3 regions of the Ruminococcus sp. AF17-12 genome follow, and region 1 is predicted to be linked to each of the others. Evidence: predicted binding sites of a transcription regulator. Region 1 holds the regulator's gene; each other region holds the start of a gene.
What was found. The regulator Rex, encoded in region 1, represses fermentation and respiration genes when NADH is low (regulators of the CRP and FNR family bind a similar motif). The targets are predictions, from matches to a motif close to ATTGTTAANNNNTTAACAAT.
Positions count from the first base shown of each region.

Region 2: the regulator Rex is predicted to act here: its motif matches at 4,450-4,469, upstream of gap (type I glyceraldehyde-3-phosphate dehydrogenase).
Region 3: the regulator Rex is predicted to act here: its motif matches at 3,752-3,771, upstream of acsD (acetyl-CoA decarbonylase/synthase complex subunit delta).

Region 1 is NZ_QUGY01000011.1:72,326-77,790, forward strand. Features, by position in the region: gene DWW77_RS12575 (pyridoxamine kinase) at 1-113, shown strand, start outside; gene abc-f (ribosomal protection-like ABC-F family protein) at 144-2,060, opposite strand; gene DWW77_RS12585 (redox-sensing transcriptional repressor Rex) at 2,272-2,922, shown strand; gene DWW77_RS12590 (NAD(P)H-hydrate dehydratase) at 2,984-4,501, shown strand; gene alr (alanine racemase) at 4,498-5,465, shown strand, end outside.
Region 2 is NZ_QUGY01000007.1:67,621-73,085, forward strand. Features, by position in the region: gene DWW77_RS09335 (Mbeg1-like protein) at 1-308, opposite strand, end outside; gene DWW77_RS09340 (hypothetical protein) at 492-713, opposite strand; gene DWW77_RS09345 (helix-turn-helix domain-containing protein) at 815-1,093, shown strand; gene tpiA (triose-phosphate isomerase) at 1,209-1,958, opposite strand; gene DWW77_RS09355 (phosphoglycerate kinase) at 2,004-3,200, opposite strand; gene gap (type I glyceraldehyde-3-phosphate dehydrogenase) at 3,388-4,407, opposite strand; gene DWW77_RS09365 (histidinol-phosphatase HisJ family protein) at 4,713-5,465, shown strand, end outside.
Region 3 is NZ_QUGY01000002.1:318,474-323,938, forward strand. Features, by position in the region: gene acsV (corrinoid activation/regeneration protein AcsV) at 1-299, opposite strand, end outside; gene acsE (carbon monoxide dehydrogenase/acetyl-CoA synthase methytransferase subunit) at 448-1,233, opposite strand; gene acsC (acetyl-CoA decarbonylase/synthase complex subunit gamma) at 1,344-2,690, opposite strand; gene acsD (acetyl-CoA decarbonylase/synthase complex subunit delta) at 2,712-3,653, opposite strand; gene acsB (acetyl-CoA decarbonylase/synthase complex subunit alpha/beta) at 3,827-5,465, opposite strand, start outside.

The sequences.
Region 1 (5,465 bases):
CAGAGCTGGCCGTGGATTTTATCTCGGCATCGATCCGGGATGCGGTGGAGGAAGGAACAGACCGTAACGATGGTGTATGCTTTGAACAGCATCTCGGCATGCTGCTTCCATAAAAACATAAGGGGATAAAAAAGAGCTGACCGTCAGGCCAGCTCTTCCCATTTTTCATAAAGCTCTTCCAGTTCTTCAGCGATGGCTGCTTTTTCGCGGCTCAGCTTTGTACATTCCGCTACATTGGTGCAGACATCCGGAAGGACCATGGTTTCGTCGATCTCGCTGTCTCTTGTTTCCAGCTCTTCGATACGGGCTTCGACTTTTTTCAGCTCGGCTTCCCGTTTTCGTTTCTTTGCCTGTTCTTCCTTCATCTGCTGCCAGGAAAGCTTGTTCTCGGAAACCGATTTTTCTTCGGCAGGTGCCTCCGGAGAAGTGCTTCCCGGTGCATAGGTACTGGTCAGCTCCTCCTTCTTTTCCAGATAGTAATCATAATCACCGATGTAATTTACCACTGCCTGGTTTGTCAGCTCCATGATCCTGGTCGCAGTCTGATTGATAAAGTAACGGTCATGGGATACATAAAGGACTGTACCGGTGTAGCTGACCAGTGCTTCCTCCAGGATCTCCTTGGAGGCAATATCCAGATGGTTGGTAGGCTCGTCAAGGATTAGGAAGTTGGCTTCGGAAAGCATCAGCTTTGCAAGGGAAACACGGCCTCTTTCTCCACCGGAAAGTGCGGAGATCTCCTTGAAAACATCATCTCCGGTAAAGAGAAATGCAGCAAGCATATTTCGGATCTCGGTCTCTGTGAGAGTCGGATAAGTATCGGAGATCTCCTGGAAAATTGTCTTGTCCATATGCAGAACATGATGTTCCTGATCGTAATAACCGATCTGCACCTTGGAACCAAGGGAAAATTTGCCGGCATCTGCCTCAATAAGACCGTTGATGATCTTCAGCATGGTGGTCTTTCCGGTTCCGTTGTTTCCGATCAGTGCCACACGCTCGCCGCGTTTGATATCAAAGGAGATATCGGAGAACAGGGTCTGTCCCGGAAAGGCCTTGGAAAGCGCTTCCACGTGGAGCACATCGTTTCCGCTTAACACCCGTGGTTCCAGCGAGATACGCATCCGGTCCTGGAGCTCAAGAGGCTTTTCGATCCTCTGTACACGGTCCAGCATTTTTTCACGGCTTTCCGCACGCTTGATGGATTTTTCACGGTTAAAGGATTTCAGCTTGGCGATAACGGCTTCCTGATGCTTGATATCCCGCTGCTGATTTAAGTATGCCTTGTACTGTGCGTCACGAAGCTGAGCCTTCTTGAGAGCATAGGCAGAGTAGTTGCCGCTGTATACGCGGGTCTGTCCGGCTTCGATCTCAATGACCTTGGTGACCACCTTATCCAGAAAATAACGGTCATGGGAGACGATAAAAACAGCTCCCGGATAATTCAGAAGATAAGTTTCCAGCCAGGAGATGCTTTCCATATCCAGGTGATTGGTTGGCTCATCCAGAAGCAGGATATCCGGCTTGGAAAGAAGCATCTTGCCCAGCGCCACGCGGGTTTTCTGACCGCCGGAAAGAGTTTCGATCTGCTTGTCATAATCTTCCTCCGTGAAGCCGAGACCCTTTAAGACACCGGTCAGCTCACTTTTGTAAGCGTATCCGTTCTCCAGCTCAAACTGATGGGTCAGGCGGGTATAGGTTTCCATCAGACGGTTCAGCTCATCACCGGTCACCGTGTTCATTTCCTGTTCCATATTGCGGATACGGCGTTCCATATCGATGATGTGCTGCTTGGTGGTAAGAAGCTCCTCGTAGATGGTATGATGTCCGTGGATATCCTGGTACTGGGCAAGATAGCCGATATTTTTATCCCGGGCAAGCACCACGGTACCGGAATCAGCAGAAAGCTCCTGCATGATGATACGCAGCAGTGTGGTCTTTCCTGCACCGTTGCATCCGATCAGAGCAGCCTTTTCACGGTCTTCAATGTGAAAGGATGCATCGTTTAAAATTACTTTTTCGCCAAAGGCCTTGCATATATTCTGACATGATAAAATCATAAAAACTGTCCTCCTGTATAAAGAATCACCCCTGTTTATGTCTGAACAGGGAAAAATCCTCCACCTATTATAACGGAAACTGCCGGGATTTCAAAGAAAAAATCAATTATTAGAAAAAATATAAAGAAATTTGTACAGAATAGACAACTTTAATTGACAGGAAAATGTCAATTCGTTATAATTAACCTAGTGTAAGGTAAGGAGGAAAACTATCGTGGAGACAAAACAAATCTCGAAAGCGGTGATTAAGCGTCTGCCACGCTATTACCGCTACTTAGGAGAGCTGATGGAAGATAATGTAGAACGTATTTCTTCCAATGAATTAAGTAAAAAGATGCATACCACAGCTTCTCAGATCCGTCAGGATCTTAATAATTTTGGCGGTTTTGGGCAGCAGGGGTATGGCTATAATGTACACTATCTTTATACAGAGATCGGTAAGATCCTGGGACTGGATACCGTTCATCCGATGATCATCCTGGGTGCCGGTAATCTGGGACAGGCACTTGCCAATTATGTGGATTTTGAGAAGCGCGGGTTCAGGCTGGTTGGTATCTTTGACGTAAATCCTGTGCTTGAGGGCATCGCAGTCCGTGGACTTGAGATCCAGATGCTCAGTGAGCTTCCGTTTTTCCTGAGAGAGAATAATGTGGAGATCGCGATTCTGACACTTCCCAAGAATAAAGCCAAGGAAATGGCAGATATCCTGGTGGAGAACGGGATCAAGGCAATCTGGAATTTTGCACATCTCGATCTTGAGACACCGGATGATGTGATCGTAGAGAACGTTCATCTTTCCGAGAGTCTGATGACACTGTCTTATAATCTCAGCAAATACAGGCAGGAACATGTGGATAAGTAAGAATTGTTAAGCTGCCGGAAACGGCAGCTTTCTCTATGACAGAGGGGAGGCAGAAGACAGAATGAAGAAGCTTGTTACCTGCAAAGAAATGAAGGATCTGGACTCCACAACGATCCGTGAGATCGGAGTTCCCTCCGAGGTTCTGATGGAGCGGGCGGCACTGAAGGTGGTAGAGGAAACAGAAAAGTATCTCCAGAAGGACGAAAGGATCCTGGTAGTCTGCGGAAGCGGAAATAATGGCGGTGACGGTATCGCTGTTGCCAGATTGTTCCATCTGAAAGGGATCCGGGTAGAGTTTTATATGGTCGGAAACAAAGATAAAATGACCAGAGAGACAGCTCTTCAGTATAAGATCGCTTCCGGTTATCGTGTCCCGGAGGTGAATAACCCGCAGTGGAGTGAATATACTACTATAGTAGATGCCGTGTTTGGGGTGGGCCTGACGCGTCCGATCGAGGGGCATTATGCTGATATCATCCATGAGATGAACAGTGCGAGGGCCAAAAAGATCGCAGTTGACATCCCGTCAGGAGTGAACGGAGATACTGGCCTGGAAATGGGAATTGCCTTCAGCGCCGATCTGACTGTCACATTTGCTTACCGGAAAAGAGGTCTTTGCTTTTATCCGGGAAGACTGTATGCAGGAAGGATCGTTACCGCCGATATCGGGATCTATGAGCAGGAAGCTGTGACTGCATCTGCCGCCTGTCTGGAAAATAAAGATCTGAAGCTGTTTCCGGAACGTGATCCCGGCGGAAACAAGGGTACCTTCGGAAAAGTGCTCTTTGTGACCGGAAGTGAGGGAATGTGCGGAGCCGCTTATTTAAGCGCCAGTGCAGCACTTCGTGCCGGTGCGGGAATGGTAAAGATCCAGACTGTGGAAGCCAACAGGATCCCACTGCAGATACTCCTTCCGGAGGCTATGGTCTGCAGCCGCTTTGATCAGGAATCCAATGAACAGCTTCTATCCTGGTGTGATGTGATCGTGATCGGACCGGGACTTGGAACATCAGTGGCCAGCCGTGAGAGAGAACAGTGGTTTCTCACGGCGGCTGCCCGGGAGAAAAAGCCGCTGATCCTGGATGCGGACGGCCTGAACCTTCTGGCTGCACATCCACAGTGGTATCAGTATCTGGGAGAGCATGTAGTCCTGACACCGCATATCGGAGAAATGAGCCGGCTCAGTGGCAGAACGATCCAGGAGATCCAGCATGAGATCGCAGATACTGCACTGAAATGTGCTGCGGAAACAGGCTCTGTGTGCGTATTGAAGGATGCATGTACGGTGATCGCAGATGAAAAAGGCCAGATGTATCTGAATCTTTCCGGTAATTCCGGAATGGCAACTGCAGGAAGCGGAGATGTGCTTTCCGGGATCCTGGCAGCAGTGTTATGTATGTATCTGAAAACGGAGGAACAGCCTCCCATGGTTTTAAAGGCCGCGTTAGGTGTTTATCTTCACGGACTTTGCGGTGATCTTGCAGCCGCTGAAAAAGGAAAGCGCAGTATGCTGGCAGGAGATATCATAGAATATCTGCCCAAGGCATTAGCTATAGGTGAAGAGGAGTCGGGATTATGAAAAAATACGAGAGAGTAAAAGCACTGGTATCACTGGATGCCATTGCCCACAATTTTGAGGAAATGCATAAAAATGTCAAAGAAGGGACAAAGATCATCGCTGTGATCAAGGCAGACGGTTATGGTCATGGTGCCAGAGCTATTGCCCGTCTGATCCAGGACTATGACTATATCTGGGGATTTGCAACAGCTACTGCAGAGGAGGCACTGGAGCTTCGGCATGCAGGGATCACCAAGCCTGTCCTGATCCTTGGCCTTGTATTTGAGGAATATTATGAAGAGCTTGCAGCCAATGATATCCGGATCACCATATCGGATCTTAATACAGCAGCAGAATATGCAAAAGCAGGTGCACGCATTGGAAAAAATGTACATATTCATCTGGCTCTGGATACGGGAATGACAAGGATCGGATATGCGGATATTCCGGAAAATGCGATAAAGATCGAAAAAATCTCAAAAATCCCGAATCTGGTGATCGAGGGAATGTTTACCCATTTTGCCAGGGCGGATGAGACCGACCGTTCTCCTGCACTGGTGCAGCTGGACCGTTATCTCCGTTTTGCAGAGCTTCTGGAAAAAAGAGGTGTTCATATTCCGGTACGTCACTGCTCCAACAGTGCAGGTATCATCCGTGTTCCGGAAGCAAATCTCAATGTCGTTCGTGCCGGTATCACCATTTACGGTATTTATCCGTCAGAGGAGGTAGAACGTGATATTGTGAAGCTGACACCTGCAATGGAGCTGAAAAGTCATGTATCCTATGTGAAAAATGTGGAACGTGGAACAGCGGTAAGCTATGGAGGAACGTTTGTTACAGAACGCTTTACCAGAATGGCAACGATCCCCGTAGGTTATGCAGATGGCTATCCGAGACAGCTTTCCAATAAGGGCTGGGTCCTGATCCGGGGCAAAAAAGCTCCGATCCTCGGACGTGTCTGCATGGATCAGTTTATGGTTGATGT
Region 2 (5,465 bases), on a different contig from region 1:
AGGATTTCATTGACAAAGCCTCCTACTGTACATTTCCGGAATCTCTCCGCACAGGCCATTTTTTCAAGGAGCACCGGTGTATTCTGCAGAAATGCGCTTTCTGCTTTCAGATCCTTCTTTATTTCCCGTCTGGAAAAAGCCGCAAAGAGTTCTTCTACAGAAAGAGTATTTCCGTTTTTTACTTCTGCCATCTCATCCAGATCAAGATAGGAAAAACACGCCAGTATCAGATTGTCAACTTCATTAAAGGGTGACTGCTCAAAGGTAATATCTCCTCTCCAGTCAAGATAATCCAGAATATTCCCCATAAAATCCTCCACAAATGATCATATAAGCGTCTTACGCACAGCTGCAGGCTTTCTTTCTATTATAATACGTAACGGCTGCATCACAGTACAGCCATCTGATGCGTTTCTGCCGTTATCAGATAACCGTTTTCTGAAACGACATACCCTGCCAGATATTTATTGTTATCATACCATAAATCCTGATCATTTGCGCCTTTCATCCATTTTTTTTCTGAGATAAAGGATGTAATGAATGCAGCCGCAGGTAAAAGCCGGAAACAGTATCGACAAGCCTGCTGCTGACATCATATAGATCACTGCCCCTTTTCCACCATCCGGTGTTCCTGCCACAAAGCAGTAGAACATGGTAGCTGAAAAATACAGTGTGATCACCACTGAAATTAAGATTTTAAAAAACTTCCTCATTGCTTCTCCTTTCTGTAGTGTCGATATAAGGACACTGTTGTGATTCCAATTTTACCTTCATAATAAGATTAATTCAAGGATGAATCGGACAGGATATATATATGATAAAATATGACAGATTTTGGGTCACGATGAAGGAGCGTGGGATCACTCAGTATGATCTTTATGAACATTACCAGATTACCCGTTCACTTCTGGACAGACTTCGAAAAAATAAAAATGTTGAAATTTATACCATAGACAGGCTGTGTTCCATTCTCCACTGCGAGATCGAGGACATTGTGGAACATGTTCCCGAGCCTGACGAAAGGAACGAACATACAGAAAAAGCTTCAGTGAAAAACAATCCTTACTCTGAAGATAAGAAAAACTCTCTCTGACTGTGATCAGATGCAGCTTTTTGTTGGCTGTGCTATCCGTGTCAGGGAGAGTTTTTCTGGTTTTTTCTATAAGAAGATATAAAAAAAGGGGCCGAAGCCCCTTTTTAAGTGGATCTTATTTGTAGTTTACGATCTTTCCGAAATCTGGTTTCAGGGAAGCGCCGCCTACAAGACCGCCGTCGATGTCAGCCTGAGCGAATAAGTCAGGAGCTGTTGCAGCGTTTACAGATCCGCCGTACTGAATACGGATCTCTGCTGCTGTAGCATCATCATAGATCTCAGCGATGCATTTACGGATATCAGCGCAAACCTCCTGAGCCTGCTCTGTTGTAGCTGTCTTACCTGTTCCGATAGCCCAGATCGGCTCGTAAGCGATAACTGCTGTCTTAGCCTGATCAGCTGTAACACCCTGGAATCCAACCTTAACCTGCTGACGGATGAAATCCATTGTCACGCCCTGCTCTCTCTGAGTAAGTGTCTCGCCGCAGCACATGATCGGTGTGATACCATGCTCGAAAGCTTTGAGCATTTTTTTGTTAACGTCTTCGTTTGTCTCACCGAAGTACTCTCTTCTCTCGGAATGTCCAAGTACTACGTACTTAACGCCTGCATCTACGAGCATAGCCGGAGCGATCTCGCCTGTGTAAGCACCTTTCTCCTCGAAGTACATGTTCTCAGCGCCAACCTGGATGTTTGTTCCTTTAGCTGCCTCAACAACAGGAATGATGTCGATAGCCGGTACGCAGAACACTACATCAACTTCGTCGTTAACAACAAGCGGTTTTAAAGTCTCAACCAGCTTTACAGCCTCGCTTGGTGTCATATTCATTTTCCAGTTTCCAGCAATAATTTTCTTTCTTGCCATTGTTTTATCTCCTTTTTTGTGTTTATGGAACACTTTATTTTTTTATCAGTCTTTATCGTTAGCTGCAGCTACACCCGGAAGCTCTTTTCCTTCAAGGAACTCAAGAGATGCACCGCCACCTGTGGAGATGTGTGTCATCTTGTCGCCATATCCAAGGATATTTACTGCTGCTGCGGAATCACCGCCACCGATGATCGTTGTTGCATCTGTCTCAGCAAGAGCTTTTGCAACTGCCTCTGTACCATGTGCAAAGTTCGGCATCTCGAAGCATCCCATCGGTCCGTTCCATACAACTGTCTTAGCATCTTTAACAGCATCTGCAAAAATCTTCTCTGTCTCTGTTCCGATGTCCATTCCTTCCCATCCGTCCGGAATTTCACCACGTTTAACGATCTGGATGTTGCAGTCGTTGGAGAAGGCATCACCGATTCTGTTATCTACAGGAAGAAGAAGTTTCACACCCTTCTCCTCTGCTTTCTTCATCATGTCGAGAGCATACTGAAGGTAATCATCCTCGCAGAGGGATGTTCCGATGTGTCCGCCCATAGCTTTGGAGAATGTATAGGACATACCACCACCGATGATCAGTGTATCTACCTTATCAAGAAGGTTGTTGATTACAGAGATCTTGCTGGAAACCTTAGCACCGCCAAGAATTGCAACGAATGGTCTCTCTGGATTATTTACAGCGTTTCCGAGGAAATCGATCTCTTTCTGCATCAGATATCCTACAACTGCTGTCTTAACATATTTGGTAACACCTACGTTGGAGCAGTGAGCTCTGTGAGCAGTTCCGAATGCATCGTTTACGAATACATCGCAAAGAGAAGCAAGGTCTTCGCTGAACTTATCTTCGTTCTTTGTCTCTTCTGCACGGTAACGTGTATTCTCAAGAAGAATTACATCGCCATCTTTCATCTCAGCAACAGCAGCTTTTGCGTTTGGTCCTACTACCTCAGGATCTGCTGCAAATTTCACTTCCTGTCCAAGAAGCTCAGAAAGACGAACAGCTACAGGTGCAAGAGAAAGCTCCGGTTTCGGCTCTCCCTTCGGTTTTCCGAGGTGGGAGCAGAGGATAACCTTTCCGCCGTCTGCGATCAGTTTCTTGATTGTAGGAAGAGCAGCCACAAGACGATTCTCGTCTGTGATCTTTCCATCCTGAAGCGGAACGTTAAAGTCACATCTTACAAGTACTCTCTGTCCTTTTACATTGATATCATCAACACTTTTTTTGTTCAGCATTTCTATATCTCCTTAACTTTTATTTCTGCCGGAAGCAGATCAATAAGGGCGAGCGGTATTGTTGTCCGCTCTGTCAACAGTCATTTCCTCAGATATTCTTTTGTTTGATCTTTTGGAAAAAAAGGGCCCGGTCCTCTTCAGACCGGACCCTTTCTGAGTCTATTCTTCTACACTCGTTCGCTGAAAATTAAGCGTTCAGAAGGCTTCCGAAGTGCTTGATTGTACGAACCATCTGGCTTGTGTAGGAGTTCTCGTTGTCATACCAGGAAACTACCTGAACCTCTGTTGTGCCATTCTCAAGTGGAAGTACCATTGTCTGAGTAGCATCGAAGAGGGAACCAAATCTCATACCAACGATATCGCTGGATACGATCTCATCCTCGTTGTATCCGAAGGACTCGTTAGAAGCTGCTTTCATAGCTGCGTTGATCTGCTCTTTTGTAACATTTCCTTCAACTACTGCTGTAAGGATTGTTGTAGAACCTGTTGGGGTAGGAACACGCTGTGCAGAACCGATAAGTTTGCCGTTAAGCTCTGGGATAACAAGTCCGATAGCTTTAGCAGCACCTGTGCTGTTCGGAACGATATTAACTGCAGCTGCACGGGATCTTCTCAGATCGCCTTTTCTCTGCGGTCCGTCAAGTGTCATCTGATCGCCTGTGTAAGCGTGGATTGTGCACATGATACCAGATTTGATCGGTGCAAGATCGTTAAGAGCCTTAGCCATTGGTGCAAGGCAGTTTGTTGTACAGGAAGCTGCGGAGATGATCTTGTCCTCGTTTGTAAGACCCTGATGGTTTACGTTGTAAACGATTGTCTTAAGGTCGTTTCCAGCCGGAGCGGAAATAACTACGTGCTTAGCACCTGCATCGATATGAGCCTGAGCTTTGTCTTTAGATGTGTAGAAACCTGTGCACTCAAGAACTACGTCTACACCGATCTCTCCCCAAGGAAGCTCTGCAGCGTTAGCCTTAGCATAGATTTTGATCTCTTTTCCGTCTACTGTGATGGAATCCTCTCCTGCTTTAACTGTATCAGCAAGAGCATATCTTCCCTGTGTAGAATCATATTTTAATAAGTGAGCAAGCATTTTAGGAGATGTAAGGTCATTGATTGCTACAACCTCGAATCCCTCTGCTCCAAACATCTGACGGAATGCAAGACGACCGATACGTCCAAAACCATTAATTGCAACTTTTACTGCCATGATAAATTCCTCCTATGAATTGAATGGTGATTAAATCGTTCCTTTGTTAAAGAAACATCAACCTGTTTCATATTGTACCTAATTCCAAACAAAAATTCAAGAGCATTTTATAAAAAAGAACATTAAAATAAATATTAAGAAAATTTCTGAAAAATGTGCTATAATTCTCTGATAGAAAGTTCTGTCCTGCTGAGCGCCAAAAGAGATATCCCTGCTCCCTTCCGGGAGCCTTACTTTTCCGGCTTCATAGCAGGCAGATATGATCATTGTCACAGAATATAAAGGCTTGAATATGGAGGTACAAAATGGACCAGAAAATTTTATGGGACTGCCATATGCACTCCTCTTTTTCCGCAGATTCCGATACACCGATGGAAAAGATGATCCAGACTGCCGCAGACAAGGGTCTCATGGGAATCTGTTTTACTGAACATTTTGATCCGGATTATCCTGATACTCCGGAAAATCTTGATTTTTCCCTGAACATCCCTGCATACCGCCAGAAGCTTGAGAGTCTTGCGGATGCTTTTAAAAACCAGATCCAGGTTAACTTCGGGATCGAGCTTGGACTTCAGCCTCAGCTTGCAGAATCTTTTTCCGATCTTCTGAAGGAAGTTCCTTTTGATTTCGTTATTGGTTCCTCCCATGTGGTGCACGGATACGATCCTTATTATCCTTCTTATTTTGAGGGCCGTAAGGAATCCGCATGTTACATGGAATATTTTGAATCCATCCTGGAAAATATCGCTGCTTTTGATGAGATGGATGTGTATGGACATATCGACTATGTAGTACGTTATGGTCCAAATCAGAACCGTCAGTATTCTTATGGAAGATATAAGGAGATCCTGGACGAGATCCTGCGGACACTGATCCGCAAAAATGTGGGGATCGAGCTGAACACAGGCGGTTATCACTATGGGCTTGGTGAACCAAATCCATGTGTCAATATTATCCGACGCTACCGTGAGCTTGGCGGTGAGATCATCACCATTGGTGCAGATGCCCATACTCCGGATAAGATCGGCTATGCTTTTGACAAGGCAGCTGATATTTTC
Region 3 (5,465 bases), on a different contig from region 1:
CGGCTCTTATACGCGGATGCAATATCCGGAACAAGAACCTCCACATCTGCACTGATCTTGCTCATACAGGCCAGACGCCAGCCTGCGCCATATTCTTCATCCGAAATATGAAGAGTTTTCTTTGAGTCCAGTTCTCCGCTTTTTAACTGTACCCGACATTTTCCACAGGCTCCGTTTCCGGAACATGGTGCATCGATAGCCACATTGGCACTACGAGCAACCTCCAGTAAATTATCCCCCGCATTGGCAAATGCTTCTACCGTACTGCCATTTTCAAAAGCAAAAGTCACCTTAAACATTCGGCAACCACCTTTCTCGCCTCGTAAAAGTTATTCGTCTTCCACCTGTGGCGTTGGGAGTTAGACTAAACTATATTAGTAAAAAAGAGGCTGAAGGCCGAAGCCCCCAGCCTCTGAAACAGCGCTCCTGTTTTGTTCACACGCCAAATTAGATCTCAAGGTAAGAATCTGCGTAAAGTGTGTTACCCTTGAATACGTCACAGGATTTGATTGTCTCCATAAGACGAAGGTCGTTAGGGTTAACGATTGCAGATGTAAGACCATTCATCATAGCCATAGCTACAAGAGCAGAGTCCATGATCGGACGGATATGTTTTGGCATACCGTTACTGTTGTTGGAAAGACCGCCAGTGGAGTTCAGACCCATCTCGGAGAACATCTTGATTGCCTCAAGAACTTCCATCTGTTTGTCCTGCATTCCTTTTACAACAAGGAAAAGCGGATCAAACCAGAGATCCTCTGCTTCCATACCAAGGCCAAGACCTCTCTCAAGCATGTTCTGGCAGTGCATCATACGCTCGTCATTGTCTGATGCAACCATACCGGAAGAGCAAAGTGCGATACAGATCGCATCGTTAGCTGCTGCAAGGTCGATATTGGAAATTCTGTCTCCAGCATCTGCAGAGTTTACGATCGGTTTACCTTTGCTTCTGTTGTATACGGAAATACCAGCCTCAATAGCTTTCTGGTTTGTAGTATCCAGAGCAAGCGGAACATTGTCAAACTCAGACTGAAGGAGCTGTACTGCCCATTTCATAAGGTCCTCGCCATCGTTCTCAGCCGGTCCGATGTTTACATCAAGATATGTAGCGCCCGCATCAAGCTGCTGTTTTGCTCTTTTGATGATCGGCTCAGGATCTCTCTCAGTAAATGCTTTATTTACTGCCGGTGCTGTTGTTGAAAGTCTCTCCCCAATTGTTACAAATTTTGCCATACTCGTGTTCTCCTTTACATATTAGTAGGATATGGCTGTGCAGCAAACCTGCACAGCCGTTTATAACTGCCGGCGATATTGCCGGACAGCTGATTTCTTAAACCTTAAGTTTATGCATCAAGGTCTTTTAAGAATTTCACAAGCTGTACTGCTTCTCTTGGTCCTACGATGATCTCCCATCCAGGAAGCTTAGCCTCAAGATCGCCCTTAAGAACTGCTACTTTACCAGGAATAACCAGTCTTCTGCATTTAACCTTCGGCTCAACATTCTCTTTGATATACTCGGAGATGCTGTTTCCGGAGAATTTACCTGCTGCCCAGGATGTAAGTACGGAAAGTCCGCCTGCATCATTGATCACCAGGTTAAGCGGAACACCGGAACGCTCCAGCTCGCCAGATACTACGAAATATGTAAGAGCAAAGTCTACTGTTGTTACAACGAGAGAATTCTCGTCTGCTCCGTTCAGAGGATAAATGCCCGGTTCTACCTTCATTGGCTTCTGCGGGTCTGTAAATACGTTCTGACGAAGACCGAACAGCGGAAGTGCCTCTGCATATGTCATCTGCTCCATAACGATGATAGAACCATATTTCATAGTAAACATGGAAGCAAGTGCTGCCTGTAAATGTTTGTCACCCTTCGCAAGTTTAACAAGGTTAACGATAGAAGGATAACCAAATGTTCTGTCCTGATTCTTAAGAGCTGCACGACGAACCTGTACAGTATTTGCAAAGGTCTCTTTGATGTCAGCTCCTGTTGTATCAAGTACGAGATTCTTGTTGCCAAGTTTCTCAATAGCTGCTGTAGTATCATATAACTCATTGATGTCCTTACCGGATACACCGAGAACTACGCCTGCATCTGTAGCAACCTTGCTCATTGCCTCGTAGTTGGAAGCGTTTGCTCCGTTAAGAACCGGTTTGCCGTCCTTACATACTTCAAGGGCAGCTTTTGCGATCTCAGGATCTGTACAGCCAAGGATCAGTGTTCTTCCAAGACCTTTAGCCTTCTCTACAAGTGCTGTAAATTTTGCAGCATCTGCATTCTCATCGCAGTTTACATACACAAGCTCTACATGCATTCTCTCACCGATACGATCATAGTCAACGTGTGGGATCTCTGCAAGTTTTGCTTCTACTTCTTCATCACTCATGCATGTGCAAAGTGATACGGCATATCTTGTTTTGCTTACAAATGTCTTCTCATGTCTGAAAAGAACAGTCTCTCCACCAAGTGTAAACTCTCCATCGCCTGTTCCGATCTTGATAGTTTTCATTGGCGGTGCAGTTGCCTCAGAAAGAGATGCTAATGCATCCTCGGACATATGAGGACACTGCTCAATTTTCATAGCGCCCTGTGCAACTTTCATAGAGAAAGCCATACATGTAGGGCATCCACATTCCTTACAGTTTTTCTTTGGTGTTAATTTAAAGATCTGAATACCATTCAGTGCCATAGCTCTTTATCCTCCTATTTATTACGCAAGTGCTTTGATCAGCTTGGAAATTGTCTTAACAGATTCCGGATGTCTTAAGATAACTGCATCAGAACCAGCTGCAAGATCAGCTGCTGCTGTCTCAACTTCCATGTCGATTCCACGCTCGTCCTGTGGTCCCCATGCCGGCATGTCTGCTTCAGAAGCCATTGCCTCTTTAACATTCCATGTCTCAGCGGATACAGGTGTAATAATAGGCATCTGCAGCATGTTATCATTCTGCCCTAAAGCGGCACCTTTGATACGGTCCATAGTAGATACTACGTACTCATATCCATAACCAACTGCTGCACTACCGATATTCATAACGATCTTCTTAGCATCTACACCAAGCTGTGTAGTAACAACGTTAAGCTGTTTAGCAAGGTTGATATCAACGGCAGACTCAGCGCCTACGATCTGATTGTAAGCAAGACCTGCTGCTGCACCGATCGCTTTGTAGTTCTCCTCTTTCTCGGAAAGGATCAGTGCATTTCTGCCCTGAAGAGCCTCTGCAACCTTCGGAAGGAGCTCTGCATCCTTCTCAACATTCTTGCAGCCCTCTACAACCAGTGGACAGTCAACTGCATCTGCAACTTCTTTAACAACTGCGATCAGCTCATCGATAGATTTGTTAACACCGTTCGGGTCGCCGCCCTCAAGAATAAGTGCAACAAAGTCAGCACCCTCCATAGCTGCAGCTTTCTTAGCAATGTCAGCCATTGTAGTAGCGCCTTCATAGTAAGCTTTGATACCTTCAGATACGCCCTCAAGACCCATATCAGAGATCTCTACACCGATCTTCGGGCAGTTCTCTGACTCTGCGTCAAAGGAATAAAATGGGAATGTACAATCCCCACCAATTGTCACAGTCTTATCTCCGCTTCCGATTGTGACAGCATTAATCTTTGCATTGAACTTTTGTGGTTTCTGATTAAACGGCATTTTTCGTTAGCCTCCTTAAAAATAATAATTAAAAAACTACAGAGCTTCTTATATTATACTACATAGCACCAGTTATTGGCAAGATGCAGCACTATATTTCTGTTAAAAAATCAACAAACTTTTTAACAGTTTACAGGAGAAAGGATGTCCGCACATCCTTTCTCCCTGATAAATTACATCATCGGATCAAGTCCGAGAGCCGGATGTCCTTTTTCTGTAAGGAATGCAACCAGTGTCTCCGGATCTTCTGCGATCGTCTCATCACCGATCATGTCTGTAAAGTTATCGATTCCGTAAAGCTCTTTTGCAGTCTTATTAAGTCTGTCAGCTACGAATTCTTTCAGTTCTTTCGGCATCCATACGATACGCTCGATACCGCCCTCAGCCTTCATGAACTTCTTGGAGGAAATGAAATGTTTACCATGTCCCATGAATCCAGGTGTCTGAACTCCACCACCTGTCATGGATGCCATCTCAGGGAATGTCATTCCAAGTGGTGTCATGCCTGCATACTCACGGTTAGCAATAACAACACCGTTGGAGAATGGCTCGATACCACAGATACACTCGAAGCATCCGCAGGAAGTCATCGGATCCTGCATGATGGAGTACAGTGTAACGTGCTCCAGAGCACCCTGGGAGAATTTCTGAACTGCCTCATCAACGTCCTCATAAGAACCAAGATTCTCATCGATCGGACGCTCTTTTGTGATGATCTGGCAAGGACCAGCTGGGTCAAGCTGATGTGTAGCTTTTGCATCCAGCCATGAAACCGCACCGCAAAGACCAAGTCTCTCAGGTGTTACTACACATACGTGGCTTGGTGCGAATGCCTGGCAAAGGATACAGCTGTAATATACGTCAACAGACTCATCTGTCAGAGTATCAAGACGCTCATCACGTTTGTCAAAGATCGGAATTGCAACCTCATGACGGATTCTTGTACACTCAGCAGGATCTGTATAGATAACAACCTCACATTTATCAACAACCGCATCGAACTCATTCTTAACAGATGCATAAAGAACCTCACCGATATGTTTGATTCTGAAGCCTGCATTAAATGCGTCAATGCTGATACGGATACGCTGCATATCACGCTGTCCTGTATGGTATACACCCTCGATACAGTTGATGTAGTTGTGGAATTTACGCTCGATAACCGGCTCAAAGTCAGACTGCATATTCTTACCTGCAACTTTAACAACATATGCAATGCTGTTCTTGCTGCCGAATTCCATCTCATCTACTTCAGGTCCGATTACTGTGATCTTGTGATCCTCGATCTCAGAAGCATCGCAGGTCTGTACAAGCTCTGCACAGTCTACACGGGAACCATCGAACTCAACCTGCATATCTTTACGACGGATGATCTCACCCTCGAATGCAGATGCGAAAGCAACCGGAATATCGATATTTGTAATTTTGATCTTAATGTCACGTGCCTCAAGGGAAGTAGCGTTGAATTTGCTTACGTCCTCCTGAACGATAAGGCTCTTCGGTACACGGAAGATATTCTCTGTCTCATTTGTAACAACCGGGAATCCAAGTGCGATAGCGCCTGCACCGCATGCTACGATCACATCATCCAGAGGTTTGAATGCGTTAACAAATGCCGGTACACGATCCATTGTGTATTTCATAAGTGTTCCTGCATCTCCAGGTGTTACGTTACCGAAGATCAGAGCTGCACGGATCGCAACGGAAACTACATGAACAACAGATGTAACATCTTTTCCAAGAGGAATAACACGAACGTTGGCACCTGTCTTCATTCCGGCTTCTGCAACCTGATCAATGATTCCGCCAACA